3 regions of the Paenibacillus sp. FSL R5-0475 genome follow, and region 2 is predicted to be linked to each of the others. Evidence: predicted binding sites of a transcription regulator. Region 2 holds the regulator's gene; each other region holds the start of a gene.
The links. Region 2 encodes LexA, which represses DNA repair genes until DNA is damaged. Its sites were predicted from a motif close to CGAACATATGTTCG; they were not measured.

Region 1 (10,062 bases), 1.5 Mb from region 2:
TTGAGCTTGCTAACGGATGCACTGATACCAGATTTATCGCCATGCGCTTGCAGGGATAGTTTAAATCTTTTGAATGCACTAAAGAGCAGAGGGATTTAATAAATCTTAAATAGAGGTCTGACATTCATTTGAAAAAAGTGCTATAATTATTAAATCAGTGTGTAGAGATATTGGTCTTTTTATTGGGCCAAAAATATATGTCTCATGATACGTCTGCCATCTGAAATATGATTCACGGAGATGACAAACATGCATGGAGACACAAGACTACCCAGAAACGGAAAAGAAGGTATATTATTTTTACTCATTATTTCAATCATTTCAGTAAACACTATTGCCCCTATTATTGTGGGGTTGGAACGTGGCTTCAGTAAGGAAGTGTATATAGATACACTAAAGGTTATTCCGTTTATGTGGATGATCGTAGTTTTATCCGTAAGATTAGTTGCAGGGCCGATTGTTGGAAAAGTGATGCCAAAATTCATGGGACAAACCGATGGATTTAATGCTAGGGTGCTGTTGAATACTTTATTGAATGTTACGGTGTTATCTATTTTACTATCGATTATCGGCACATGGGTTGGGACGAAACAAATAAGTCTAGAGCCACTTAAAAACTTCCTTCATATCTGGCCAAGAAACTTTGGTATAGCATTTTGGATTGAACTGTTGGTTGCTCAGCCGATAGCAAGATTTGCGATGAAAACATTACACACAAGACAGGATCGTAAAACAGAAAGTGTAAATGCGTAACTAGCTGAAACGTTGTATACGAATAAGAATCTCAGGAACGTCCATCGTGGGCGTTCTTTTTTTTAGTCCCGTTATCATAGCAGTATTGAACATGTAAAAGAGCCATCATAGGATTAACCTACAACGGCTCTTTTATACTTAGAATCTGATATTCTGACATGACGCAATGCAAACCATGCAGCCAACACAAAAAGGGCGCTGTCGCAAAGCCATGAAATGGTTTTGCAGCAGCGCCTTTTTTTGTATCCAGCTAGACTTTTCTAATGGGTATGGTTCCCGAAAAGTTGTCCCAATCGTTGTTCCTATCGCTATACTCTCGGTTTCCGACCATCATTCTTATGGTTTCATACTATCCCATAGCAGCTGGAATGCCCCGGACTCGACCTCGAAGAATACAGGTGCCTGACCGTAACGTACTAGCCCTTGGCCAAACAGCGTCAGCTCTACCCGGGCGTTGTCTTCCAGCTGGAGATAGAGAACCTTGCGGTCTTCGCTGTCGTAGATGCCTTGCGCGGTAAGAGGCTCTGCTGCCAGCGGTTCGGCTGCTTGGAGTGCCTTCAAGAAGCCATTAAGTGCCTCGTCGTCAGCGAGCGGTGTGTACTGCTGCTGTCCGTTGTTCCAGCTGTCGAAGCTTTCCCACTGTGCGGAAGTAATTCTACCTTCAAGATTTAGCTTGTCAAATAGATCAGCGCCGCTGTTTACGGTGATCCCGTTTGTATGCTCATACAGTTCGGCGAATACCTCGCCGTTGATTTCCGAATAGGACATAATCAGGAAATTGGAGTCATATCCCTTTACGGAATAGATATCTGTTTCGCCGATGTTAGAAGCTAACTCAATATATTTGTCTTTACCGCTCCACTCATCGATGCCACCTGTAGTACGTCCAAGCTTGTCACCGCGCAGAGCGGCAGCATCGGCTGCGTTGATTCGAGTCGCAGACTGTGTATAAATGTTATCTTTATATACGACTAGAGCGATCATATCTGCCATAACGCCAGATTTGGTATCCGGCAGTTCCAGCTTGGGGATGACAATGCTTCCGGACGCATTTGTGCCAGAATTGCCTGGTTGGCTTGGACCTGGAGTTACCTGAGCGATTTGCCCTTGAGTACTCTGGCCGTTTAACTGCTGCCATATATTAGGTGCAGCTAAGCCGATCCCGGCGGCGAGGACGATACTTGCCGCGATATAAACCGTCTTGCGTGGACGTTTCCGTTCCTGCTGTTGCTCCAGTTTGTCTATCAATTCTTTTTTCATCTCTTCACCTGGTTTCATAGAATCCACCGCTCTCTTGTATGATGTTCGAAACTGATCTTCTTTCATTGTGATTCCACTCCTTCCAGCTCCAGTTTTAACAGTTGCCGTCCCCGTTGAAGTCTCATCTTCACGGCAGACTGACTAATCTGCAGAATCTTGCTGATTTCCTGGATGGGATAGTCCTCGTAATAATAAAGATGGATTACGGTTTTATACTTCATAGGCATCGCCATAACTAACTGCAGTAGAGCCAAATCCTCGGGGGTGTCTACCGCAATCGGCTCAGCATTTTCCAGCTTAACCTCGCGCTTGCGCCAGCCTCTGCCCAGTAATGTTTTACAATGATTGGTGATTACTCGGATCAGCCATGCTTTTTGATGTTCAGCGTCTTTGAACTTTGGTGCTTTTTCTATCAGTTTGATGAAGGTATCCTGAGTGGCCTCTTCGGCATCTTGGCGGCTGCCTAAATGGACCAAAGCAATCCGGAACAGCATATCTGCGTAGATTTCGTAACTCTTTATCACATGATTTCCCGGCCGGGTCATGGATCGTTGCATGATTCTATGCCCCCTTTACCTATAACACCATTTAGGACGGCATTTGGTCACATTATGTTCCTGAGAAAATTTGTTAGCGTCTAGATCAAGGGTTAGAATCTAAAAAAGGTGCGATTGCCCCAGCAGCCATATCATGACTGTTGAGACAATCGCACCTTTATAATAGAAGTTCCCCCTTTACGGGAGGGTCTCCTCACTATGTTTATATGTATAGTTTGGATCAAACCTTTTTACAAGAGCCATGCTATATTGATAAATCCGATCCTTCTCTTTTCGATAAAAGTATCTTGCGTTAGGTTCATCTGCAAAAATCACCGTTGTACTTACGACGGGAGCCTTACCAATCTGGGTATAGACTTTATAAAGATCTTCATTCTTATAATCTCTCGTAGCTACCAAATAATGAATCACTTCATTATCCATATGATTTCGGAAGGCCTGAAGCGCTAAAGAAGCGACTCCATATACAATAACGAAGGTAATAAGGATTATTTTTGTTCTTTTCTTCATTAATTCCCTCCATTTAGCTAAAATGTATATATTATAAGATAATATATTGTGACTGGTATGTCATATCTATTGTATCTTGTAATTTACACATTAGAAGGGAGGAAGAACATGATGCAACAAGAAGAAAAAATACAGGAGCTGGAGCGGCGAATTAAGATATTAGAGAATCATACTAATCCGAAGCTACCAGGTCTGAGAATCTTATGGTTTATTATTTGGGGGTTCGTGGGCATATTCCTCATTCTAACTCTTATTGGTGTGATTCAGTTTGTATCCGCATAATAGAGAGCTTACTATTACAAATAAGGCAGCAATTTAACTACCGATAGGTTAACCCGCGTAGGTAAAGAATTGCCTGGGTATACTATACTTGCTGCCTTTTTATTATGAACTTACACAAATCATCTTCAGTCGTCTTTGGGTTCTTGCAATAAAATGGAGAAGGTCCCCGTTTCATGATCCACTTCAATCGACTCGATCCCAACAAAATCCGGAATTTCGGGGTGTACTGCATCTACGTTATAATCTGGATGAGTCATCAATAATTCAATTACTTTAATGGCTTCCATATTGATCCCCCTTGCGAGAAATTCCACCATAATTAATGGTCCTTCATTGCGACTACCCTTATTATCTCCGCAGTCATTATTGAATATGTGTTAATCGTTCTTCGTTTCTTCCCATCACGGCCAATAATTGCCCCTGAAAAACACGTCTTTGAATTTGATCAATCCGCTGTAAAGCCAGCTCGCTTGGCACTTGAAATTCTGCTGCAAGATAGCTGATTGCATCTTCACGTTGCTCAGGCAATGTCATGCGGGAGATCATGGAGTAGGGCATAGCTGCATAAAGAATAAATCGCTCAGATTCATCCTCCTGTGCCCGCGTAAAATGTTCTGGCATCAATATTTGATCAGTACCATGGCGGAGCAGATGACAGAGCTCATGGAGAAACTCTAGCCGCTGCAGACTGGCTGGAAGCCGGTTGTCTATAAACATGGTGTACATCCCCGCTGATGCTTCGATGCTCTTGCTTCTTACATCCAAATAATGAACCCAAATATTAAGCCGTTCTGCAATATAAGCAATCGAAATTTGCGAAGGCTGAGTAAGGTTCAGACGCTTGTATAAATCTTCTGTCCACTTCTCCAGCGCAGTCATTTGATAATAGGATTTCATGTTATTCATATCATTCACCTCATTCAGAATCAGTTATAGGATCGTATGTTCGCATAAATGAGCAAAAGAAAAGCCCGAAGGCTATGTAAAGTAAAAAACATAAGGACACATAAGAACGAGTGTTCTCGTGTGTCCTTAGCATAAAGCAATTAAACACTAATATCAAGTGTTTTTCCTAAATTCGGAGCAACGCTTTTGCCCAGCATTTCCACCATCGTTTGACTCTGGGTTTCAGCCTGATTTTTGGCAATATTCATGACTTGTATTCCTACATTTTGAGCTAAGGATGCCTGGCTCATTGCCATTGATAATGCGGCTATATCCATATTGCACCTCCTTTGTGTATATCCTGTTTATCGACAGTGCCTACCTAATTCATTAGGTGAATAGCATTTGTTTGCCAGTTCGCCCAAACGGCTTATCTCCTTTTTACATATCTTGTGCTGTAGTCATTAATCATTAGGAGGAATTAATTATGGGAATGGAACATTGTGGTTGTAACGTAGGTCCTGTAGTAAGCCCAGTAAATGTAGGTCCGGTGTGTAGTCCTTTTACTTCAACAGGAGCTATTCTGGTACTCTTCATCTTGCTGGTTATCATCACTAAAGCTTGCTTATTCTAAGCTAGCTGATGCACATTGTAGCCCCATCCGGTATACCGGATGGGGCTATTCTTTTGAAGCACTGTTCACGTTAGCTTATTATTTGAACATAAATTCTACGCGGGTTCCATCCGCATAATCTTCTAACTGATTGCCAACCCAGCTTCCTGCGCCGCGGTTATCTTTTGGGGTTATGTATTCAATGTCGGCCCCTTTGCCGCCTTCATTACACATGGCCATGGGCCATTCATCGCGGTCGTAGCCTTTTTTGGTGGGGATCCCTTTTAAGGATTCTTTGCGGTTGTCTTCAGCCTGCTCACGGTTAATCGTGCACGTCGCGGACTCCCCTTTGGCAATCGCGTCCTGAATGTGCTTAGCGGTCTCAGGATAACGATCAGCTGGGAAGATCAGCTGAACAACTTCTGAATCGGATGTGGACGAGGGGGCTGCCGGATCTCCGTTCTGTTCATACCAGTAACCGCCCAAAGCAAGTAACACAACAATGATGAGACTGGTGAGTAATTTCTGTATTTTCAAATCTGCTCCTCCTTTTTTGGAACTTAAAATAGTATATCTTATATCATAATGCAGTGCGATTTAATATACTTAGGAAAAATAAGAGGAGGACGGAATTGGATATGGAGTATTTGATTACGATTGAAGATCAGACGCTTATAGCCTCTGCTGAAGATATTATTACTAGACGCTATGAATGGGGAAGACACCATGTAGGGGCGGCGCTCCGTACTAAGACGGGGGAAATCTTTACAGCGGTACATGTAGAAGCTAGCATGGGACGAATTACAGTCTGTGCAGAAGCGATGGTGATTGGAAAAGCGATATCCGAAGGCTACAAGGAATTTGATACGATTGTTGCGGTAAGGCATTCTGATCCGGACAGCGAGGAAAGAGAAATTAAAGTAGTTTCTCCCTGCGGGATGTGCCGTGAGTTAATTGCTGATTACGGGAAGGATTGCAAAGTTATTGTATCCGAGGACGGCCGGTTAGCTAAATATGATATTTCTGAATTACTACCGCTGAGATATACGAGGTAAATTGGAGATATAGTCAGGAGCCGCCGGGCTCCTTTTTTTATTGAGCCGTGAATTTATTCAGCAGTTCCTTACACTGTCCTAAATTAATTTACAACTTCATGTCCATTCGTTGAGTTCATGTCACTATTGTCCCCATACTATAACTTAAAAAAGTTAAAAGGATGTGAGAGTGGATGGAACAGCGCAATCTTCGAAATATGGTTGATTCGGCATCGAGGTTTGTGAGCGATGTTCAGTGGCAAATAGCGTATCGTAAATTGCAAATGGCTCCGGCGGATTCGGAAACGGTACCTTCTGCTCAGAAATTGTTGAATACCCTTTATTTTCTGCAAGGAAAAGGATGGATTAGTGGACAACATGATTATTTGGAGAGCGCGGATGAGTTCAATGGGAAGCTGAAAAATACTAGCGGGCAATACGCCGCCCTTCACGGCTATGAGCTAGGGGCAATCAATAATCAGACGGCGGCGCTAATAGACAATCAGCGGGATTGGGTTGTTAGCAGCGCTATTCGCTGGTATAAAGCCGGTGGAATCGTAACGATTAGCTATCACGCACAGTTGCCAGGGACTGCGCCAGCTTGGGATAACGTATCTACGAGCATAAGCAACGCTGATTTTGACAAATATATAACCCCGGGTACCTCTCAGTACAACGCACTGATCGCTGATCTGGATAAGATAGCCCTTTCTTTAAAAAAACTAAATGATGCAGGTGTTCCTGTGCTCTGGCGGCCGTATCATGAAATGAATGGCGGATGGTTCTGGTGGGGGAAGAAGATCAACTACGTGGGACTGTGGAACCTTATGTTTGACCGTTTCACCAGCTATCATAAGCTGCATAATTTATTGTGGGTCTGGAGCCCAAATGCAAAAAATCAGTGGAGTGATGACCCTGTCGAATACTACCCAAGCGGTGACAAAGTAGATGTGCTGGCACTAGATATCTATGATGGGGATTTTAAGGGGAGTCACTATGATAGTCTATGGGATCTGGGGCGTGGTAAAGTGATCGCGATTGGAGAAAATGGAGAGCTACCGTCCCCTGCACTACTATCTAAATCACAGCCCAAATGGTCTTATCAGATGACCTGGGGCAAGCTTCTTTATGAGAAGAATACCGATGCGGTAATTAGAGCCTTTATGAATGACAGCTTTGTATTCACGCGGGAAGAGTATGCTGCTGAGGCGGCAATTGTAGCCGCTAAGGGAGACAGTGTGCTGCAGAGTGGACTATGGGGGCAATATTACAATAACATGACTCTTAGCGGCGCACCTGCGCTGACGCGAACCGATGCTAACATCCAATTTTCGTGGAAACAGGGTTCGCCTGATCCAGCCATTCGTGTCGACGCTTTCTCTGTACGGTGGAGTGGAAAACTGACTGCAGCCTATAGTGAAACCTATACCATTTACTCCTCCTCTGATGACGGGGTGCGGGTGTGGATTGATGGAGGGCTGATCATTGATAGCTGGGTGAATCAGAGTGGACAGGAGCGAAAATGCAGTGTGAATCTTATAGCTGGCAAGCTACATGAAATAAAAGTGGAGTACTATGAGAATGAGGGGGACGCGCGAATTGTATTGCAGTGGGAAAGTCCTAGCCAACCCAAAGGGATTATTCCAGCAGGAGCGTTTTATCTTCCATAAGACGATATCCGAACTGATTCGAGCATCGGAATATTAGCGAAAAAGCCCCGGATTTCGGGGCTTTTTTAATGTGAAAGGTTCTTAGATTTGTTCACGGTAGCTAATGTTGTTGGCGATCTTCTCGTCACGAACAGCTTTGCGCAGAACATCTTTGACGGTTTGGGCATCATGGATTTTTCGGAAAAGAAGCTGAGGCGCTGAGGCATCATCAGAAAATACAGTTAATGTACCGATGCCGAGCATCCGGTCCATGATAGATTGTGCTACGGATAAATCGCGTACACGCAGTAATTCGATTTCTTCGACATTTTTACCGATAAGTCCGGTCTTTACCATAATGCGCTGGCTTGTAATGGTGTACGTAGTCGTGTTTAGGCGTACGATTCCTTTGAGGCGATCAGAGATACTGGCTGGTTTGCCTTTCCAGAGCACGACTTCTTGAGTAGCGTTTGGATTTGCTGATGGACGACGGGTGGTCACTGGAGCAGTGCCGTCAATGCTAGATCCGCATTCTCCACAAAATTTAGCGCCCTGCTTATATTCTGATCCGCAGGTTGTGCAATAAGGCATAAATACTCTCCTTCCCTGATTACAATTGAAATAATTATAACATAATAGTCATTTTACATAAATTTCATTTGCGCTTTACACAAACCGACATTATTCTGTTTAGTGGAGGGATAAATAATGAAAAAAGTGTTACTAATAGGAACGCTAATGCTGACTGTCATCCTTAGCGCCTGCAGCAATAATAATTCAACTTCATCGGCTCCTGCCTCGGAAGAAGAAGTGCAGGAAACCGTGCAAAACTTCTACAATGAAATGTCTAAACTTGATGAATTAGGAAAATCATCTTTAGCGGAGTTCAACGAAGCTATTGCTGCTTATTCAGCAGGAGAACTTTCGGACAGGCAGTTGGAGAAGAAGATTAACGAATTCCAAAAGACCGCAACAGACCTATCCAATCAGGCTGAGAAAGTGAAAATTTCCTCTAGCTTGCCCGAAGACATTCGTAAACTGCTTGATGAGTCCAAAATTGCTTTTCAAAGTGCTTATTCTCTAAAAGAACAGGCCTCTCAAGGTGCTGATTCCGCAGAGGTCACTGCTGAGAAGTTCGAGGAATTGAATCAGAACGCTGACGTCGCGATGCTATACGGCATTTCCAAGCTTAATGAAGCAAGAGAAGCAACAGGACTCATCGATGCTGATGGTCAGTCCACCGCTGAATCAGAGAAGGTTCAAGAATAGATCGAAATTTAGACGCTGAACAGTTCAACTGTCAGCGTCTTTTTGATGCGATTTTGAGCTTGAGTAAAGGTAACACTGCCAATCCTATAAATAAGCCAGCTACGATTCCTTTTGTGAGGTCTGAGAGGGTACTGCTTCGATATACGAGGGGGTATAGACATAGGAATAATACGGGAATTAGGATGAGCAGGGCATTGTTTTTTTTCAAGTGGAAAGCTCCTCTCAATTAGATATTCAATATTATACAACTTTTAGATAAAAGAGGAGGATTTTAAAGTGGTATCTTTTTCCTGATTATTGATTATTCAGCGAAGGTATGGATATAATACAAACATACGTTCGTCTGTAGCGGAATAAGTATAGAAATTAGGGAGGGGTTACCATGGGCAAAAAGCTGGAGAAAAACGGACTGTGGGAAAGTAGTCGAATGATGCTGCCGGAGCACAAGGTAAGAATTATTAGGGATGAACGAGAGACGCTGCGCCGCATTAAGCCTATTCTGGATGAGCAGAAGCTGGAGGAGATCGAATGTACACTTGCTTTATCGTTACGGAGTCATGTGCGCGTCACTGTTGTGCTGTTTGATCCTTTTGAGAATACGACAATTAGTGGTTTTGTGACTTCCATTCACACCCACTCGCGTGAGTTTAAGCTGCAGTGGGCGGAGGAATGGAAGTGGATCAATGTAGATGATCTAGTGGAGGTTTACATCGTCTAATGCTGAGAACCGCTGACTTCACTTTTTTCATAAGCAATTAGGGTCACCGTTGGGTTGCCGGTCAGATTTGCAATGGAAGCTTCGGCATTTCGAATAATTTCGAGTGCTTCTTCCTGCTCACTCAGGGCAGCAACTTTATAGCTATCGCTATGAATGTCCATATGTGTTCCCACCTTTCGCTAATATTTTGCCCTTTTTTGTAGAAATGATCCAAGGTGAAGAAGCTATGAATAGGTGCTTTTCAGGGAAGATCTCGGGGATACCGGGGTCTTTTTTTTGCAGATGCAAGCAGGGGTATTAGTACAAGCGAATGGGGAAGCGGGATCATTGATTATACCAAGGGGTGATTCTATGCTGACTTTAGATCAAGTGAGGGACAAATCGGCAGCGAGGCTTGTTGGGCTTCATCCTGTTTTGGCAGCAGGGGCGAAGGCTTTGATTCAGCAAAGCTATGCCAGAGGAGTGCCCATCGTTATTACTCAGGGATTGCGGTCGATTGCTGAACAAAATGCCTTGTATGCGCAGGGGAGAA
Region 2 (10,062 bases):
ATAGCTGGAGTAGTATATTTGTTGTGATATTTACCTCACTCAAGTTCAAGAGTGGTAAAGAGTGCAATGCAAGACTTTTTACAAGAACCTTTAGACCCTTGATGTCTTTGCCGTTGAGGTTTTTTGTATTTATAATTCTAGTAAAATGGAATTTAATATAACAGTCACAATTATTTTTATCATCTGACATTATTTTATATTTTTCTTGCAAAGGTATATCTTTCATAGGATAATATGGGTATATTTTCCTAGCAAAAGTTGGAAGTGGATATTATCTGAGAGGAAGTAGAATATTGAAAACAAAGAAACCTTTTTTTAAAAAATGGTGGTTTTGGCTTATTATTGTTTTTGTTGTAATAGGGGTGATTGGATCACAGGGGAATGATAGTGAACCTACAGTATCAAAATCAGAACCAGCAGTGGCAAAGGTAGATGATACTGCAGCAACAGAGAAACCGGTCGAAAAGGAAAAGCCTACCAGCAAGCCTACAGAAGAGCCAAAGGAAACGATGATAACTGAAGTTGGACAAACCATCACAACTAAGAATTTTAAGCTTACAGTTGAATCTCTGGAAAAGCCTAAGGGAAATGATTATGTACAACCATCAGAGGGTAATGAGTTTGTAGAAATCGGAATTATACTTGAGAATATTTCCAGTAAAGATTATATGGTAAGCTCTATGCTAATGTTCAATGCATACCAAGACAGCTTCTCCATAAATGAAGATCTCATGGCTCATACTTTGGATAGTCAAGTAGGAACAATGGACGGCGCTTTAGCTGCGGGAAAGAAAATTCGTGGCAAACTAGCTTACCAGCTTCCTAAGGATTGGAAAGAACTTGAAATCAATACTGATTTTACGGTTTTAAGTTTTAGTTCAGATGGAGAAATCAAAATCGTTCTTCAAAATAAATAGGATATTTCACATATAAGAGTCTCGCCAAAGCTGGCGGGGCTTTTTTTATTATTAAACCTGATAATCTGCATTTACATAAAGTACCAAACCGATTATATTGAAAGAAAAGGGTAATGGATGAGGGGTGTTATATTTGGCGAAGATTTTTAATGAAAATACAGTTTCATTTAAACAAAAGTTATCTCCGATCCCTGAGTTTGCTTGGCATACGAGTGAGAGGTTAGCTGAGATCGCTAATTCTAAACATCTTGTCTTCGACATAAGATCGCTTGATCCAGATAAGTATTCCTTTCCTTATCATTTTCATAGAAACGCTGAAGAAATATTTGTGATTTTGACGGGAAAAGCGATGTTAAGAACTCCCGAGGGTTTTAGTGAGGTTTCTGAAGGTGATGTACTATTTTTTGAAATAGGACCTGAAGGAGCGCATCAACTTTATAATCATACGGATGCCCCTTGCAAGTATCTTGATCTCCGAACGAACCAGGGCATAGATGTTTGCGAATATCCGGACTCAGGTAAAATCAACATTCTCCCCTATCAAGAAATTTATCAGGCGGATCAACAAGCGGACTATTATAAAGGAGAAGAGCAGGTAAGGGAGAAATGGAACGGAATGGAGGATCACACTTGATTCAAGATCGATGGTTCACAGTCACGAAAATTGATCCAATTACTTATGCAATCAGTGAATATGGGCATTGGGAAAAGGTGCACTCTTTTTTGTTGTTAGGAAAAGAACAAGCGGTGTTGATTGATACGGGATTAGGCATCGATAATATAAAAAGAATAACGGATCAGTTAACGGATTTACCTATCGCTGTCATCACTACGCATGTGCATGCAGACCATATAGGCAGTCATGGACAATTTGAGACGATCTATGTTCATAAAGAGGATGAGGATTGGCTAATTAATGGAATACGAGGTTTGACCCTTGCCCAGATCAGAAAAGATATGAGCCGAGATATTACTCTTCCTGTTCCTGAGACATTTGATCCTAATAGGTATACGCCTTATCAAGGGAAACCAACAGCTCTATTGCGAGAGGGAGATGTGCTTAATTTAGGCGGGCGTAGATTAGTAATTTACCACACACCGGGTCATTCGCCAGGTCATATTAGCATCTTTGATCATGCCAACGGGTATCTGTTTACAGGGGATTTGTTGTATGATGTTACGCCAATTTATGCTTTTTATCCCTCTACTAGTCCGGCAGATTTAGTGGCTTCTTTAGAAAAGATTGCGCAAATTCCAAATGTATCTCAAGTATTCGGCTCTCATAATACGTTGGGTCTAGATCCAGCTATTTTGCAAGAGGTTATGAAGGCAGTTCGTGAACTACGTGAACGGGATCTTGTCGCTCATGGTACGGGCATTCACCGATTTAACGGATTTAGTGTGCAATTTTAAAATGAATGTTGGATGCAGCGAAAACGGCCCTCTCAAAAGGACCGTTTTTTTGTCTTTCCTTAAGGTTTTCAAAATTTCTAATTGGGAAAGGTAAAGTGAAGTAATAATAGGCGGAAGGGGGGCATTCATTCGGATACGATCGACCTGAAGAAAGCATGTAATTGTTGGACTTGGGAGTAAGCTTCTTTGTATTGATTATCGGATTGTTGAATGGGCAATAAGCCTGGCAAGAAGGAAATACTATACACAGGTATTTCATTGCTGTTCATGTATATTTTAAGCGTAAGTTCCTCAATAACATCAGCCTCTTCGTCAAAGCTATTAACCACATTAATATCCGCACTTGAAGCAGTTGATTTGCTGTTTTGTTGTCGTTTAGATACTTTTGAAAGGGTTAGTGCGTTAACAACAATCTCTGATCCCATTATATTGTCGAACGAGTATAGCTTTGCTATTGCTTTTTTGCTTGTTTTCGGATTGCTGGTACCTATTGCTATTTTTTTATAAGGTTCATTAAGGGCGATCAAGTGAGATTGATTGGGCGGAATGAATGTTTTGGTGAATATAATATTAAAAGATGAGGTTGCGTTTAACAGCTTAGAAAGTTCAGAAGAAGTAGATAGTTTTTTTAATTCTATAATAACGGCACTTAGAATTAAGACTCCTCCTACAATGGCAAACATATACATTAAGAAAATCAGCATGTAATCACACCTCCAATGATCTCAGTAGAGCAAGATTTATTGCTTATTGAAAGATATGCCTGAATTCTCTCTACTAGTATCTGTTAAGAGCGAAAATCGTGGGAATTTAGGAAACGACTACTGATTAGAAAAGAGAAAGCACCCAGAGATCTGCCGATTTTGCAAGCTGAGTGCAAAATTGGGGCAACTGCTGGAGTGCTTTGTTGAGAGCTTTTTAAAATAAATATGTCAAGATCATAAGAAATTGAAGGCTGTGATTTGATCAGTATAAACAATTAGCTGTTTGTATTCGATCGGAGATTCATAGTGAGTATAGGGTCTTACAGAAACATCATTAAGGACTACAAAGTTATAGCTGAAATTTTTATCGGGATGTTCCGCACCTAAATAAGATATGTATTCATCTACAATGACATCATCCATTAGAGATTTTAAGTCAAAAACATCCTCTTTATTGGAGGTGGAAGGGGAGATGGTCCCTTGAATACTGCCGAATGAGGTGAGTAAATTTACTTTTTTTCCACTCGCTTGATCGTTATTTAACAATAAGCCAGAGAGTTTAACAAGTGCATCGACTTTAAAATCGACGAGGGTTCTAATTTTTGAGTTGTTCAAAACGAGACACTTCCTTTCAATTTGAAATCCTGTTAACATTATTCGACATATAACCACATAATTCCTATTAGGTCATCAAAAATACATAAATACAAACACGCCCCCTCCATTGAACCATGAGTGAGGCGTGTTTATCTATAGAGATAGATTTAATTCCTGATCGTTACTCGTGTTCCAATCGGAACAATCGCGGCTAGTGCTAACACATCTTCATTGTACATACGAATACAACCGTGGGATACTTCGTGCCCTATGGATGAGGGATCATTATTTCCATGTATCCCATAGTGAGGCTTAGATAGACCCATCCAAAAGACCCCAAATGGACCACCTGGATCGGGTTGTTTGTTAATGATTGTGAATTCACCGAGTGGTGATTGAGTTAACATTTTACCGATTCCGACTGGGAAGCCCCTGATCACAATGTCGTTATCAAGAAGATAAAGCATACGCTGCGTCAGATCAACTATAATCCGGTAATTTGGCATTGTGCAACACTCCTTTCTAATTAAGATATGAGGAGGATGCCTAAACGGTTATTCATTAAAAATGGTCATTTTAGCCTATGAGAACAAATGTTCTGTAATTGATAAATGGAGTTTGATAACAGTAAAAAAGCTGTTCTGCATTTGCAGAACAGCTTTTTAAAAAATAAAAGAAAGTATATATTATACGATATACCCTATCCTTATACTTCTCGTAGAAACGGATACCGTCCTTTAGGACGGTATCCGTTTTCGCTAGGTAGGAGTGCAAACTTAGTGGATATCTCGAAATAATCCGATAACTCTGCCGAGAATGGTTACGCGATTAAGGCGAAGAGGCTCGTACGCCGGATTCTCCGGCTGAAGACGTATATGATCACGTTCTTTATAAAAAGTCTTAACGGTTGCTTCATCTTCTTCGGTCATAGCTACAACGATATCTCCGTTATCAGCCGTTTGTTGTTGACGAACAATAACATAATCGCCATTCATAATCCCAGCTTCGACCATACTGTCACCTTGAACCGATAACATAAATACTTTGTTATCTCCAACATAGTGAGTTGGAAGCGGGAAGTAGTCTTCAATATTCTCAGTAGCAGTGATAGGAACCCCGGCGGTAACCTTACCTACGACAGGAATGCGAGCGACGGTTTGCGCGAAATGATGGACATTCTCGGAATCCTCTTGGCCAAGCAATTCTATCGCACGAGGCTTCGTTGGATCTCGACGGATAAGTCCCTTCTTCTCTAGCCGATCTAAATGACCGTGAACTGTGGAGCTGGAAGCAAGACCAACAGCTTCTCCAATCTCCCGGACGGAAGGAGGATAACCCTTGCTGCGGACTTCGCTACGTATAAATTCCAGGATCGCCAGCTGGCGACTTGAAATCTTTGACATTGGAATCAACCCCATATAGTAATGTTTGGGAAAATTATAACATAGAACTACCGTTCGCACAAACATAAGTTCTAACTATTATAAATATTAATTCGAAAGAGTTAATAAATGGTAGTCTTGTATTGATTGCGTTTCCTTCATCTAAACGATAAGAGTGATTCTTTATATGAAGAATATGGTAAATAGTAACCTCTGAAAAAAAGAGAACAATTGTTCTAAAATAGTATTGAACAAAACACATGTTCGTGTTATTATAATTTCAAAAGTAAGAACAAGTGTTTGGAGGATGATATTCATGTTAAAATACAGTACATACCGCAGCATCTACGATAAAGCCCCAGTGGTTGAATCTTTAGGACATAATCCTATTACCCGTTATTCAGCTCAGATTAAAGAGATTACAGAGCTTTTGCTTGAAGGCTTGATGCGTTTGTTCCGAAGAGATTTTGTTATTAAACTGACATTGATCATTGTGCTCGTACTATCAGGACTTACAGTAGTAGGTAATGTATTTGCAGGATCTACTACTTTAATGAAGGATGAGAAGCGCGTAGTGGTTGAACGTGGAGATACACTTTGGAGTATTGCTCTTGAGAATAAACCTTCTGATATGAAAACGGCTGTATATATAGAAGGAATTAAAAAATTCAATGGCATTAAAGGTAGTCAGATTAATGCTGGAGATATTCTCACTTTACCTATTTATTAATATTCTAAGAACATAATAAGAGGACATGAAGAGCTTGCAGGGAGTAAACCTTGACAAGCTCTTTTTCTCATGGCAGAGTTAGAATTAATTTATAAGGGGAGGGAAAGTTTTGAATATTGATGAGTTGGTCGCGCGTATTAACGAATTGGCACGCAAACAGAAGAGCGTAGGCCTTAATCAAGAGGAAACGGCGGAACGCGCCAAGCTTCGTGAAATTTATTTGGGGAATATTCGCAATAACTTCCGAGCACAATTGAATACGATTGAATTGGTCGATAATGATGAGCATGAACAAGGTAACAAGGGGCGTAAGCATTAACACCCTGTTCCTTTTCATAGATATTACTGGATGACTAGGGGGAACGCATATGGCCCGTTCTTGGGAAAGAATGGTTCAACGCAACACGCAGCAAATTAATAAGCAAAGAAAGAAACAGGGGAAGGAAACGATTTACGCATCTAAATCTAAATCTCCTGGTAAGAACAGTGAAACCTTTAAAGGCCGTAACATTGCATTTCCATTAGTGTTATTAGTGCTTGGTACTATGTTTTGGATGGTTGGTTCAGTGGACCAGGCCAAAGGTAATGGTATGCTTATGAACTGGCTAGGAGTCGTTTTGTACTACTTACTAGCGGCACTTCTGTTCTTCCGACGTCCGTACTTGAAGGTAGAGAATGCTAGACTATCTACTATAAAATTCAACCGCGAACGTTATCTGCCAGCTTCTGATATTGAGAAAATCATCCTTTCGCGTGGAGCTGTTGTAATTAAGCATAAAGGCAAACGCACGAAATGGATTTTTACCAGACTTATGAATCGTTATGATACCAATGCAATGGGGACTCGACTGGAAGCATTCGCAAAAGCTCACCAAATTGAAGTAGTTCACGAATAGAAATTAACCAGCCATGGGAGAGGGAGACCTGTAATGCCAATTTCCGCCGTACTATTTGACCTTGATGATACACTGCTCTGGGATGATCGGAGCGTTAATGAAGCATTTCGTTCTGCATGTGAAGCCGCTGGGGATACGATTGATCCACAAGAACTGGAACTTGCGGTGCGTAAAGAAGCCATTGGACTATATGAATCCTACGAAACGAACCCGTTTACAAAGATGATTGGGATTAATCCGTTTGAAGCACTTTGGGGGAACTTTACTGCAGGTGAACAGCCGGAATTCCGTCAATTGGAGCAGCTTGCACCGGGATACCGTAAAGAGGCATGGCGTCGTGGTCTTGCAGCACTTGGTGTAGAGGACGAAGGTCTTGCTGAGACGTTAGCAGCTAAATTCGCAGCGGAGCGTAGAAATCGACCTTACATCTATGAAGAAACGATTCAAGTGCTTGAAGAGCTGAAGGGAAAAGTTAAGCTATTGCTTTTGACTAATGGATGCCCTGCATTGCAACAAGAGAAACTAGATGGCGTACCTGAAATCGTTCCTTTCTTTGATCACATCGTGATTTCTGGAAGCTTCGGCAAAGGAAAGCCGGATAAGGATATTTTTCTGCATGCTCTGGAGCTTCTAGATATTGCACCTGAGCAAGGGGTTATGGTCGGAGATAAGCTTACAACGGATATTCGTGGTGGGTTGGCAACAGGTTTGACTACGGTTTGGATTAATAGAAAAGGCAAACAGCCAGATCCGGAAATTCAGCCGGATTATGAAATCAAACATCTTGGAGAGCTTCTTTCATTAGTCCAATCTTTATAAAATTGAGTAGAAGAGGCTTTCATTCATTTAAGCTTTAAGATGGCAGTGAGTTCCTAGGTATCTAGGAGACTTACTGTCTTTTTTATATCTACATCATATTTAGTATGTTAGATGAGATTTACTAGTATATGATTTAAGTCACAAGAGTTTAGCTGAATTGATGCGAAATACTGAAAAACCAATAATAATGTGTATAATAGATGGAGAATGTATAACATGAATTGGTAGATTCTTAGTAATCAATTCGACTGGGAGGAATCTAAATGAAGATTTCAAGAACAATAGTTCCTTTATTATTAGGTGCAACACTTTTAGTATTGGGAGGATGTTCATCAGACCAAACTAAACATTCTGGCGTACATAATATGAACATGAACATGGACATGTCTATGGAACCTATCAAGGTCGAGTTACATTGGAATCCTGAAGAGGTTGTTGTAAATCAGAAGGTGACCTTTGAAGCAGTGGTGACGCAAGACAACTTGGCAGTAGATGATGCGAAAGAGGTTCTGTTCGAAATTGTGAGTAAAGATGATAGTGAACAGAAAATTGAATTTAAAGGAAAGCTAGTCAGTGATGGAATCTATCAAGCAGAGGGAACACTAACGAAAGAAGGACAATATATTGTTACATCACACGTAACTGCTAGAACTCAGCATTCTATGCCTAATAAAGAACTCTCTGTAAAACCATAATTAAAAGAATAGCAATTCCTATGATTACAGATAATGCAGAGTGGAAAGGAAGGCTTTTCGAAATTCCTTTATTCTGCTAAACTTACTCTAATGTTTTACTGGGGGGACTATACGTTGGCTAAATATACACTTGAGGAAAGCTTACAACAAAGAATATTAATTCTAGATGGTGCAATGGGCACAATGATCCAACAGGTGCCTCTGACAGGTGAGGATTTTGGTGGGGAAGAATTGGACGGCTGTAATGAAATGCTAGTATTAACTCGTCCAGAAGTAATTCAGACGATTCATGAGCAGTATCTTGAAGCAGGTGCTGATCTCATTGAAACAAATACATTTGGTGCAACGTCTGTTGTACTTGCTGAATATGATATTCCGCAACGGGCTCGTGAAATTAATCTGGTTGCAGCAAAGCTAGCCCGTAATGCCGTTGATAAATATGATACACCAGATCGTCCCCGCTATGTTGTAGGTGCGATGGGTCCTACAACAAAGACACTCTCTGTTACGGGAGGCGTGACTTTCCAAGAGCTCGTTGATAGCTACGAGGAACAGGCAGTGGCATTGATTGATGGTCAAGTAGATGCGTTATTGCTAGAGACCTCTCAGGATACTTTGAACGTGAAGGCTGGAAGTATAGGTATTCGAAATGCATTTGAGAAGACGGGTATCAAATTGCAAGTGATGATTTCGGGAACAATTGAGCCGATGGGTACCACACTTGCCGGTCAGAACATTGAAGCATTCTATATTTCTTTAGAACATCTGAAGCCTATCTCTATAGGTCTGAACTGTGCGACGGGTCCAGAGTTCATGCGTGATCATATTCGTTCACTTTCTGCAATCTCTTCAGCGGCTGTGAGTTGTTATCCGAACGCTGGACTGCCAGATGAGAATGGGCATTATCATGAATCTCCTGATTCTCTTGCGCGTAAAATTGCTGCGTTTGCAGAAAAGGGATGGCTTAACATTGCGGGAGGTTGTTGCGGAACGACACCGGAACATATCCGTGCTATGTCGGAGGCACTTTCACAATTCCCTCCACGTCCGCTTGCAGGAAATCATCCACCGGCACTTTCAGGGATTGAACCTATTTATATTGAGAACGACAACCGTCCATACATGGTCGGTGAACGTACGAATGTATTAGGGTCGCGTAAGTTTAAACGTCTTATCGTCGAAGGTAAATATGAGGAAGCCTCAGAAATTGCCCGTGCACAGGTGAAGAGTGGTGCTCAAGTTATCGACGTCTGCGTGCAAGATCCGGACCGTGATGAGATTGAAGATATTAAGCTGTTTCTAGAATTAGTTGTAAAAAAGGTTAAAGTTCCTTTGATGATCGATACTACCGATCCGAAGGTTATTGACCTGGCGTTACAGTACTGTCAAGGTAAGGCGATAATTAACTCCATTAACCTTGAAGATGGTGAAGAAAAATTTGAGCTGGTCACACCATTGATTCATAAGTATGGCGCAGCTATCGTAGTGGGTACGATTGATGAGACAGGACAAGCAATTAAGGCTACGGACAAACTGGAAGTTGCCAAACGCTCCTACGACTTACTAGTGAACAAATACGGATTAGCTGGAGAAGACCTTATTTTCGACACGCTTGTGTTCCCTGTAGGAACCGGGGATGAACAATATATTGGCTCTGCTAAAGAAACTATTGATGGGATTCGTTTAATCAAAGAAGCACTTCCAGGTGTTCATACGATCTTGGGGATCAGCAACGTTTCCTTTGGATTACCGGAAGCAGGACGTGAAGTGCTGAATTCAGTATTTCTCTATGAGTGCACTAAGGCTGGATTGGATTATGCGATCGTAAATACCGAGAAGGTAGAACGTTATGCGTCTATTCCTGCTGAAGACCGTCGTCTTGCGGAGGAATTAATTTATAATACAAATG
Region 3 (10,062 bases), 1.6 Mb from region 2:
CGCCTACATTGAGCGCAACATGCGACCAAGCGACGAAGACGCCGGAAGATGAGCCGCCGATGGAAGCAATGACTGCCGTGACGCAGGTACCGACATTAGCACCGAGCACGATGGCTATGCCGAGCTCTGGCGGCATGGCACCCGAGGCGGCAATACCCATGGCCATGGCTATAACTGCTGCGCTGCTATGTAACAGGGCAGTTAAGCAGGCACCTGCGGCGAGTCCCCATAGGGCACTTGTGGCGGCATGATTCAGGAACCAGAGGAATAGGCCACTCTCTTGAAGAGTTCCGCCGATGGATTGCATGACTGCGATTCCCCATAAGACTAGGGCGAATCCTGATACAGCCAGGCTGATGAATTGCAGCGGCTCTGATATTTTCCGGCACAGTGCTACCGCCCGTGACGTATGTGGTAACTCGCCTGCTATAACCGCAGCTGCCCACAGACTCAGCGAGGCAGCCAGCAATGGAGAGGCCATGGAATTGATCTGAAGTCCGATCAGTTCTGTGGTCAAAGTAGTGCCGATGTTGCTACCTAAGATAATGCCTAGTGTACGAGCATAGGTGAGCAGGCCGGCATTCACCATACCGATCGTTAGCACGGTTACAGCCGTGCTGCTCTGAAGCAGGGCCGACAGCAAGCTACTGGCAATCATTCCTTTGATTGGTGTAGAGGTAGCCTTATTAAGGCTTCTAGTCATCAGAGGGCCTGCGAGCTTGGACAAGGCTGTTTCCATTAGCTTCATGCCAGCCAGAAAGATAATAAGACCATATATGATAGGGAAAAGCAGTTCACGGAACATAGGGCATACTCCTTTGGACGAGGGTTGTACACCAATATATGAAAGTAACAAGTAGGACATGTATAAAATCATTTTTAGAGAAACAGGGAGTTGAAGTCATTGGCATCGGTTATTTTAGAACGCAATCGCAAAAAAAGATTAGAACAGGGCCATCCATGGGTCTACGCAGGTGAAGTTGCATCAGTTGAAGGAAACCCAGAAGCAGGGGGATTAGTAGATGTCCTAAATCATCAAGGCCGTTTTTTGGCCGTGGGCTATTACAATCCAGCATCGCAAATCAGGGTGAGAATTGTATCGCAGGGACCACTGGCGATCATGGATACAGCTTTTTTCGTAGAACGGTTTACGAATTGTCTGCACCATAGAGAACGTTTCCTCCCTGGGGCAGATGCATATCGTTTGGTTTATGGTGAGGCGGACTTTTTGCCAGGGCTTATTGTGGATCGGTTCGGGGATATTCTGGTTGTGCAACTCCTTACACTCGGAATGGACAAGCGCCGTACAGAGATTGTTGAAGCACTTGTACAGGTTATGGCACCGCGTGGTATTTATGAACGCAGTGATGTTAGCGTGCGCGAACTGGAAGGGATGGAGCAAACTACAGGTGTGCTGTACGGGGAATGCCCACGTCATGTTACCGTAAGTGAGAATGGCCTTAAGCTGGTAGTAGATATCGAAGAGGGCCAAAAGACAGGCTACTTCTTTGATCAGCGTGAGAATAGAGCATCTATTGCCCCACTCATGAAGGGCTGGGGTGGACGAAGTGGCATTACGCTGCAAGAAATCGAAGCAGAAGATGGCTCGTTACAAACTTTGCCGGTAAACAAGAGTGGTAAACACGTAACCTTCCCTTATTGGGATGGTGCTACAGTGCTGGAATGTTTCTCGCACACAGGCAGCTTCACTCTGCATGCTTGCAAGTATGGTGCGAAAAAAGTAACCTGCCTTGACGTTTCCGCTCATGCCATAGAGAGTGCCAAAGTCAATGTGGAGCTGAATGGTTTTAGTGATCGAGTGGAATTTGTAGTGGATGATGCTTTTGCCTACCTGCGCAATCAGGTAAAAGGTCTGGAGGAACGTTCGGAGCGGGCGACGATTGCAAGCGGAACGGAATCAACAGTAGCGTCTACAAATGCTAAATCCGGAGGCAAAACAACCAAAACGGATACCTCCAAACCGATGACAGCAGGTGGAGGTAAAACTTGGGATGTAGTTATCCTAGACCCTCCAGCGTTTGCGAAAACTAAAAGTGCAGTAGCAGGTGCTTGCCGTGGTTACAAGGATATTAATCTACACGGCATGAAGCTGGTGAACGAAGGCGGATATTTGGTTACTGCAAGTTGTTCTTACCACATGCAGCCGGATCTATTCCTTGAGACAATTGCCGACGCAGCTAAAGATGCAGGTAAAGTATTGAGACTTGTGGAATGGCGTGCAGCAGGCAAAGACCATCCGCAGATTCTAGGCGTTAACGAAGGACACTATCTGAAGTTTGCGATTTTTGAAGTGCGGAGTAAGAAATAAGCTGGCTGTTCATATAGACAATGGATGTTGATCCGTAAAAGGAATCTTTAAACAAGGATTCCTTTTACGGATTTTTTGCTATGTTCTGAAAAAAGTTGAAATCGGGATTTACAAGATTGTTATTGTAAATCATTAGAAAATACTAGCAAACGCATGTTCTGATTTGTGCAGTTATGCTATACTGAGGGGACGAGGAACGACTGAACTTTTTCATTTGAACATTATCAAACGGTGAGTATTTCACCTTGTATCTTATACATTTTCTCCGCTACGGAAGGAGTCTATCATTTATGTCGGTAACCTTTTTACTAGGCCGCTCTGGTAGTGGCAAGACAACAAAAATATGGGAGTCTATTTCTTCTTCATTAGAGAAGGAGCCTCTTGGCGCGCCGATCATTATTCTTGTACCGGAACAAGGTTCCTTTGGAGCAGAACGGGGGCTTTTGACCGTAGGGAATGTGAAGGGAAGCATTCGGGCGCAGACACTGAGCTTTTCTCGGCTTGCCTATCGAGTGAAACAGGAAACTGGAGGCAGCGCTAGTCTGCCGATCAGTGAAGAAGGTAAAAAGATGTTGATTTACAAAATCATCAGTCGCCGTAAAGAGGAACTGAAATTATTCGGTGCCTCTGCAGACAGACCGGGTTTTGTCGAACGGTTGAATCAACTGCATACGGAGATGAAGCGTTGCTGCTTGGCTTCCTCTGATTTAGAGGAGCAGTTATCCGCAATGCGAGGCGCTATTGCAAGAAGTCCTATTCTTGAAGGCAAGCTGGATGATTTACAGCTGGTATTTAGCGATTTAGAGAAGGAAATGTCACGCCTCTATATCGACGAAGAGGATCGTTTAGCGGAACTAGCTGAGCATATTACTGATTCCTCTTACATTCGCGGGGCGGAGATTTGGGTAGATGGGTTCCACGGCTTTACCCCACAGGAATTCGTAGTGCTTCGAGAATTGATGCAGCAAGCATCGAAGCTGACCGTGTCCCTTACACTTGATCGTTCGTATCCCTATGGAGATCAGTTGAATGAGCTTGAATTGTTTCACCCAACTGCGGTTACTTACATTAAACTGCGTGGAATAGCTGAAGAGCTGGGCATTGATGTGTGGGACGAGCTTCTGGAGCCAGCGGTTCTTCCGCGTTTTGAAGAAAGTCCTGTTCTTGCTCATCTCGAAAGGGGATATGACCGCCGAAAGGTCTGGATGGGTGCAGATGAACTGGCAAATGAAGCGATATCTATAGGCGCAGCAGTTTCTCACAGAGCAGAGGTTGAGGGAGCACTGCGTGAAATGATCAGACTGGCGCGAGATGAAGGTGCAAAATATGGTGAAATGGCCGTATTGATGCGTAATATTGGAGATTACGAGCAACTGATTAAACCGTTGTTCCAAGATTACGGAGTACCTTTTTTTCTGGACCAGAAGGTAAATGAGCTGCACCATCCATTGGTAGAGTTTGTACGCTCCGCATTGGATGTGGTGCGTCGACGCTGGCGCTTCGAGGATGTATTCCGCTGTGTAAAGACAGAGCTTTTGCTACCGCTGGACGGTAGTATTACGCGTGAGGATATGGACGCCTTAGAGAATTATGTGCTGGCTTGTGGGATTCAAGGGTATCGTTGGACGGATGGCCGTTCATGGAAAGGGATTCCTAGCTTGTCGCTGGAAGGCGGCAGACAGATGGATGAAGAACTGCTTGCTACAATGGAGCGATGCCGTGCTAGTATAACGGGACCTCTATTTGCTTTTGAGAAACGGATACAGAAGAGTAGAAGCGGCCTTGAACTATGTACCGCAGTGTACAGGCTGCTTGATGAGACGGATGTTGCCCGAAAGCTGGAGAAACTTAGTGTCGGTGCTATGGAGAAGGGGCAACCCGAGAAGGCTAGAGAACATAGTCAGCTGTGGGGTGCAGTGCTTGATCTGCTAGATCAGATCGTCGAGATGATGGGCAACGAGAGACTTGAATTTGATGTGTTCACCGGAGTCCTAGAGACAGGACTTGCTGAGCTTAAGATGGGACTTGTTCCTCCCGCGCTCGATCAAGTACTGGTTGGTAACATGGATCGGACTCGACCAACGGGAGTTAAATACGCTTTTTTGCTTGGATTTAATGAAGGTGTTGTGCCTGCGCAGTTTAAGGAAGATGGAATTCTCTCGGAAGGCGAACGCTCTGTGCTTGAGAACGCCGGTATGGAGCTTGCTCCTGGTGCTTCTCGTAAGCTGCTGGACGAGCGGTTTTTGATCTATAATGCGCTAACGACAGGAAGTCGAAAGCTCTGGATTAGCTACGCCACTGCTGATGATGAGGGCAAGGCGCTTCTTCCCTCTGAGGTAATCCGTCATTTGCATAGAATGTTCCCAAGTGTTCATGAGCACAGCTTGGCAGCACTTCCACCTGCAGGACTACTAGAAGAAGTCAGAGATTCCATTCACCTCGGTTACATTGGTCATCCAGAACAGAGTCTTCGTGCATTGATTATGCAGCTACGCCAGTGGCGCCAGGGGACGGAGATACCTGAATTATGGTGGGATGTGTATAACTGGTTCGCTGCTGATGATATTCGTAGTCTCGAATTGAAACGTCTGCTCAGTTCATTGTTCTACCGTAACGTGGGAACGAAGCTAAAACGTGGAACAAGCCTTAGATTGTACGGTGGATCGACACTGCGAGGCAGTGTGTCCCGGATGGAGAAGTTTGTTGCTTGTTCCTTCTCCCATTTTGCATCTTACGGACTTAGACTGAAGGAACGCCAGCTATATAAGCTGCAAGCACCTGATATTGGACAACTGTTCCATGCTGCGTTAAGTGACATGGCGGTAAGACTGAAAGAAGAGGGCCGCGGCTGGGGAAGCTTGTCTCCAGAGGAATGTCGGCGTGAGGCAAGTGAGACGGTAGAACGTTTATCGCCGATGCTGCAGGGTGAAATTCTGATGAGCTCTAAACGTTACGGATACATCTCACGCAAGCTGAAAAATATTGTTGGACGTGCTTCTGTAATTCTGGGCGAGCATGCCCGCCGAGGCAGCTTTGAGCCGGTAGGGCTGGAGCTGGATTTTGGACCGGATAAGGAGTTGCCTCCTTTAAGAATTACGCTGCCGAATGGCTGTGTGATGGAGGTTGTTGGACGGATTGACCGTGTAGACATGGCCCGAGGAGAGAATGGAATTCTTCTGCGGGTGATTGACTATAAATCGAGTCAAAAAGACCTCAAGCTGCACGAGGTGTACTATGGATTATCGCTACAGATGCTGACCTATCTGGATGTGCTGCTTACGTACTCGGAGCAATGGCTCGGGCAACCGGCGCTTCCAGCAGGAACACTGTATTTTCACGTACATGACCCACTGTTAACCTCATCTAACGGGATGAACAAGGAACAGGCAGAACAAGAATTGCTGAAACGCTTCAAGATGAAAGGACTGCTTACAGCAGACCGCGAGGTAGTATCCCTGATGGATACGACTTTAGACAAAGGGTATTCTTCTATCGTGCCTGTAGCAGTAAAAGCTGATGGCAGTTTTTATAGTAGTGCTTCTGTAGCTACACCAGAGCAATGGGGACACTTATTATCATCCGTTCGGGGAACGATCTCGGATATCGGGACACGCATTACGGAAGGTGATGTGGCGATTGAGCCATACCGGATTGGGCAAGAGACAGCCTGCACATTCTGTTCCTTTAGACCCGTCTGCCAGTTCGATGAAGCCGTGGAAGGCAATGGCTACAACAATCTGGGTAAGCCAGGGAAGGACGTTATTTGGGATCTGCTGTCCCGCAAAGGAGGAACTACACCGTGAGTATGAAGTCTGAAATAGAAGCGAAACCGGAAGGAAGCATATGGAGTGATGACCAGTGGCGCGCCATCGCTGAGAGCGGTGATGATATTCTCGTTGCCGCGGCGGCAGGTTCCGGTAAGACAGCGGTACTTGTAGAACGGATTATTCGCAAAATCAGCAAGGAAGAGAATGGCTTTAGCGTAGATAGATTGCTAGTAGCTACGTTTACCAAAGCTGCTGCTGCCGAGATGCGCCAGCGGATTAGGGAAGCACTAGATCGGGAGCTTGAGGAGAATGGAGAGAATGACCATTTACGCCGTCAGCTGTCGTTGCTCGGGAAAGCCTCGATTACAACACTACACTCCTTCTGTCTGGAAGTGATCCGGCGTTATTATCAGATTATTCCTATAGATCCTGGTTTCCGTATCCTGAACGAACATGAAGCAGAGATGATGCGGCAGGAGCTGCTTCAAGAGCTGCTGGAGGAAAAATACGGTGAAGTAGGTGAAGATGGCGCGGATAGTGTATTTGTACAGCTTGCTGACTGGTTCAGTGGTGAACGAAGCGATGATGCGGTACATGCGCTCATACAGCGACTGCATGATTATGCCCGCAGCCATCCTTGGCCAGAGCAGTGGCTTCGTGATACCGCAGCTGATTTCTCATTACCAGACACAGATAGCTTAGGTCGAACTCCTTGGGTGCTAAGTATTCTTGAAGAAGCGAAGCTGACCCTTGCGGGTGCAGCCAGTCAGCTTATCCAAGGCCGGGAGATCGCGCTACAGCCGGGTGGTCCGGCGCCTTATGCCGAGAATTTGACGACTGACCTTGAGATGGTAAATGCATTGCAGGAGGCTGTGAATGAACGGCCATGGGCAGATTTATATGATATTTTCATGGAAGTATACTTTGGAAAATTGAAAGCTTGTAAGAAGGATTCGACAGATCCTGGACTGCAGGAAATGGTTAAAGAACTGCGCGATAGTGTGAAGAAGAGTATTTTAGATCTTCAGAAGGCATTGTTTGGCCGTCCTGCAGATGTTTTTTTGAGAGAACTGAACGAGGCGGCTCCTCTTATGGCAGAGCTTGCTGAGACGGTGATAGCGTTCGGTGAACGTTATCGAATCGAAAAAGCAGGACGGGGTCTCGTCGACTTTAGTGATTTGGAGCATTATTGTCTGCAAATTTTGCGCCATCATGATTCTCTACCAGGCCATTCCCTGCCTTCTGATGCAGCGATGGAGTACCGTGCCCAATTCGATGAGGTCCTGTTAGATGAATATCAGGATACGAATAGTGTGCAAGAAGAGATTGTGCGGCTTATCTCCCGCGAAACACCTGGTAACCGATTTATGGTCGGAGATATGAAGCAAAGTATTTATCGGTTCCGCCTGGCAGAGCCGGGGCTGTTTCTGGATAAATACCGTAGCTTTGGCTCTAAGAATGCCGGAGGTGGCAGTAATACAGTTGGCGAATCCGAGTTAAGCGAGTTATCTGAGAAGCCTAATGAATCGTCCGGCGGTTCGGTTATCGATCTAGCCCGTAATTTCCGTAGTCGTATGGAGGTTGTCAATGCCGTAAATATGATTTTTCGGCAGATTATGAACGAGACAGTGGCGGAGATTAATTATGACGAGCGTGCTGAGCTTGTGTATGGAGCGAATTTCCCGGGTGCAGCAGAGAAGGGGCCAGATACTTTTTTTGCACCAGAGCTATTATTGATCGATCGCGGAGCGGCAGCAGGTAAATTAGAAGAGACTGAGGACGGTGAGACTCCACTTCAGGAAAGTGAAGCTATTGAAAGTGAGACTGCGCAACTGGAAGCACGGGCGATTGCTCGCCGCATTTTACAGATGACTGGCCTGAATGGCGGAGCTCCGCTGCTGATTTATGATAAAGGACTTAAGATTATGCGCCCAGTGATTTATGGTGATATCGTGATTTTGCTTCGTTCGGCGAGAATATGGACCCCTTTAATTATTGAAGAGCTTCGGATGGAGGGAATCCCTGCTTACGGGGATCTGAATAAAGGCTATTTTGAAGCTACAGAAGTAGAAATTGCACTCTCACTCTTAAAAATAGTCGATAATCCTCAGCAGGATATTCCACTCGCTGGTGTGCTTCGTTCACCTGTTGTTGGTTTAACTGAAGAGGAACTGGCTAAAGTTCGGATGTACAGCCATGGTTCTTTCTATCGTGCTGTACAAATGGCAGCAAACATGCAAGATGCAAACGAAGCTGAGGAAGAATACGATCTTTTCTCGGCTCATGTGATAGAAACAGCAAGTGCAGCGGAAGAGAAAGTTACCTCAGATAATAATGATGAAGTCATTAATGAGGTGGAATCTGGAAGTGGAGCTTTACCGCAAATCAGCCTAAAGCTGAAGCAAAAGCTTAAGAATTTTCTAGAACGGCTTGAAAGCTGGAGAGATGCGGCTAGACAAGGCAGTCTCAGTGAGCTGATCTGGCGTATTTATGGTGAGAGCGGCTATCTGGAATGGGTTGGAGGCTTGCCTGGAGGCTCACAGCGACAGAACAATCTTAAAGCTTTGTATGATCGGGCTGTTCAATTTGAGAATGATACTGCGGCGCGTGGGTTGTTCCGTTTTCTGGTGTTCATTTCACGGCTTCGTGAGAATGGCGGAGATCTTGGTGTAGCTGGTAGTGGCGGTGAAGAGGGCAATGGGGTCAGAATTATGACCATCCATAAATCCAAAGGCTTGGAATTCCCTGTTGTTTTTATAGCGGGCATGGCGAAGCAGTTTAATCGACAGGATTTGCATTCTCCTTTCCTGATGCACAAAGAGCTTGGCTTCGGGCCACGTTTTGTGGAGCGGGAAACACGGGTCAGCTACCCAACGCTTCCTTATTTGGCTATTAATCGTCGTACACGACTTGAATTATTGGCTGAGGAAATGCGGGTATTATATGTAGCTTTAACTCGTCCGAGAGATAAGATGATTCTAGTCGGTACCGTAAGAGATTTACCACGGAAAATTGCTAGCTGGAGCAGTGTGCAGAATCGGGATGAGCTACTGCTTGCTGATCATTTACTAGCCCGGGGTCGCAGCTATCTGGACTGGGTTGGACCGGCATTGATCCGGCATCCGGCGGCGGCTATTCTTCGGAAGCTAGGCGGCTCTGAAGGTACCGTCTCGACAGTGCTTCACAGCGATGTCTCGAACTGGAGCATCAGTGTGCAGAATGCTTCCGAACTGAATTCCGGGGCGTTCCTTCCTTCGGATGACTCAGAGGACAAAGCAGAAGAACGTCAATCTGTACTCAAGGCGCTGCAAAAAGGTGAATCTGTAAGCGTCTATGGATCAGTGAATAGCGATGAAATTGCTAGAAGACTAGAATGGCCTTATCCGTTTGCGGCTGCCTCTGGTATTCCGGCCAAAACCTCTGTTACAGAGTTAAAATCTTTGTTGTCGATGCAGGACCAGCCTTCTTATGATCTTCTAGAGGAAGGTGGCTATCCTGTCACCTCAACAGAAAACAATAAACGCACAGATGTGGCAGGAGCAGACAGTCTGCACTTGCGGCGTCCGAAATTTATGGAAAAGCGCAGTCTAACCCCAGCGGAGCGCGGGACAGCCTTCCATACGGTTATGCAGCATATTCCGCTGGAGGGTTCTGTTGATCCTAAAGTTGTGGAAGAAACATTAGCCCGTTTGCAGAGATTAGCTATTCTTACTGCTGAGCAGGTGGAGGCGGTAGCCCCTGATCAGATAGAGACTTTTTATGCGAATGAACTTGGTCGTAGATTAATAGATTCTTCTTGGAAGCTTAGAGAAATGCCATTCAGTTATATGCTTCCCGCAGGCGAGGCTTATATAGGGCTCCATTATATGAATAAAGCCGTCTCAGAGCTAAGCCATGGAAATAATAATGAAGGCTTTAGTGAAGGAGTGCTGATCCAAGGGGTGATTGACTGCCTGTTCCGCGAGG

Region 1: a site for LexA is predicted at 4,298-4,311, ahead of MKX41_RS17075 (ImmA/IrrE family metallo-endopeptidase). Genes of this name have one in related genera too.
Region 3: a site for LexA is predicted at 2,476-2,489, ahead of addB (helicase-exonuclease AddAB subunit AddB). Genes of this name have one in related genera too.

Annotation. Positions count from the first base shown of each region.
Region 1 covers NZ_JBBORK010000001.1:3,800,808-3,810,869, reverse strand. Annotated here, with positions in the region: gene MKX41_RS17105 (hypothetical protein) at 250-753, shown strand; gene MKX41_RS17100 (hypothetical protein) at 1,090-2,079, opposite strand; gene MKX41_RS17095 (RNA polymerase sigma factor) at 2,076-2,570, opposite strand; gene MKX41_RS17090 (hypothetical protein) at 2,748-3,080, opposite strand; gene MKX41_RS17085 (hypothetical protein) at 3,189-3,362, shown strand; gene MKX41_RS17080 (hypothetical protein) at 3,488-3,649, opposite strand; gene MKX41_RS17075 (ImmA/IrrE family metallo-endopeptidase) at 3,726-4,268, opposite strand; gene MKX41_RS17070 (YjfB family protein) at 4,409-4,585, opposite strand; gene MKX41_RS17065 (hypothetical protein) at 4,735-4,881, shown strand; gene MKX41_RS17060 (NucA/NucB deoxyribonuclease domain-containing protein) at 4,960-5,391, opposite strand; gene MKX41_RS17055 (cytidine deaminase) at 5,499-5,915, shown strand; gene MKX41_RS17050 (glycosyl hydrolase) at 6,089-7,564, shown strand; gene MKX41_RS17045 (PH domain-containing protein) at 7,646-8,134, opposite strand; gene MKX41_RS17040 (hypothetical protein) at 8,252-8,812, shown strand; gene MKX41_RS17035 (YolD-like family protein) at 9,195-9,530, shown strand; gene MKX41_RS17030 (hypothetical protein) at 9,527-9,691, opposite strand; gene MKX41_RS17025 (M15 family metallopeptidase) at 9,882-10,062, shown strand, end outside.
Region 2 covers NZ_JBBORK010000001.1:2,340,950-2,351,011, reverse strand. Annotated here, with positions in the region: gene MKX41_RS10405 (DUF5316 family protein) at 1-27, shown strand, start outside; gene MKX41_RS10400 (DUF4352 domain-containing protein) at 294-917, shown strand; gene MKX41_RS10395 (cupin domain-containing protein) at 1,051-1,551, shown strand; gene MKX41_RS10390 (MBL fold metallo-hydrolase) at 1,548-2,330, shown strand; gene MKX41_RS10385 (hypothetical protein) at 2,456-3,034, opposite strand; gene MKX41_RS10380 (hypothetical protein) at 3,269-3,649, opposite strand; gene MKX41_RS10375 (L,D-transpeptidase) at 3,799-4,137, opposite strand; gene lexA (transcriptional repressor LexA) at 4,408-5,034, opposite strand; gene MKX41_RS10365 (LysM peptidoglycan-binding domain-containing protein) at 5,330-5,743, shown strand; gene MKX41_RS10360 (DUF896 domain-containing protein) at 5,853-6,062, shown strand; gene MKX41_RS10355 (hypothetical protein) at 6,112-6,639, shown strand; gene MKX41_RS10350 (HAD family hydrolase) at 6,673-7,458, shown strand; gene MKX41_RS10345 (FixH family protein) at 7,722-8,153, shown strand; gene metH (methionine synthase) at 8,328-10,062, shown strand, end outside.
Region 3 covers NZ_JBBORK010000001.1:3,936,970-3,947,031, reverse strand. Annotated here, with positions in the region: gene MKX41_RS17735 (Na/Pi cotransporter family protein) at 1-805, opposite strand, end outside; gene MKX41_RS17730 (class I SAM-dependent rRNA methyltransferase) at 905-2,329, shown strand; gene addB (helicase-exonuclease AddAB subunit AddB) at 2,620-6,132, shown strand; gene addA (helicase-exonuclease AddAB subunit AddA) at 6,135-10,062, shown strand, end outside.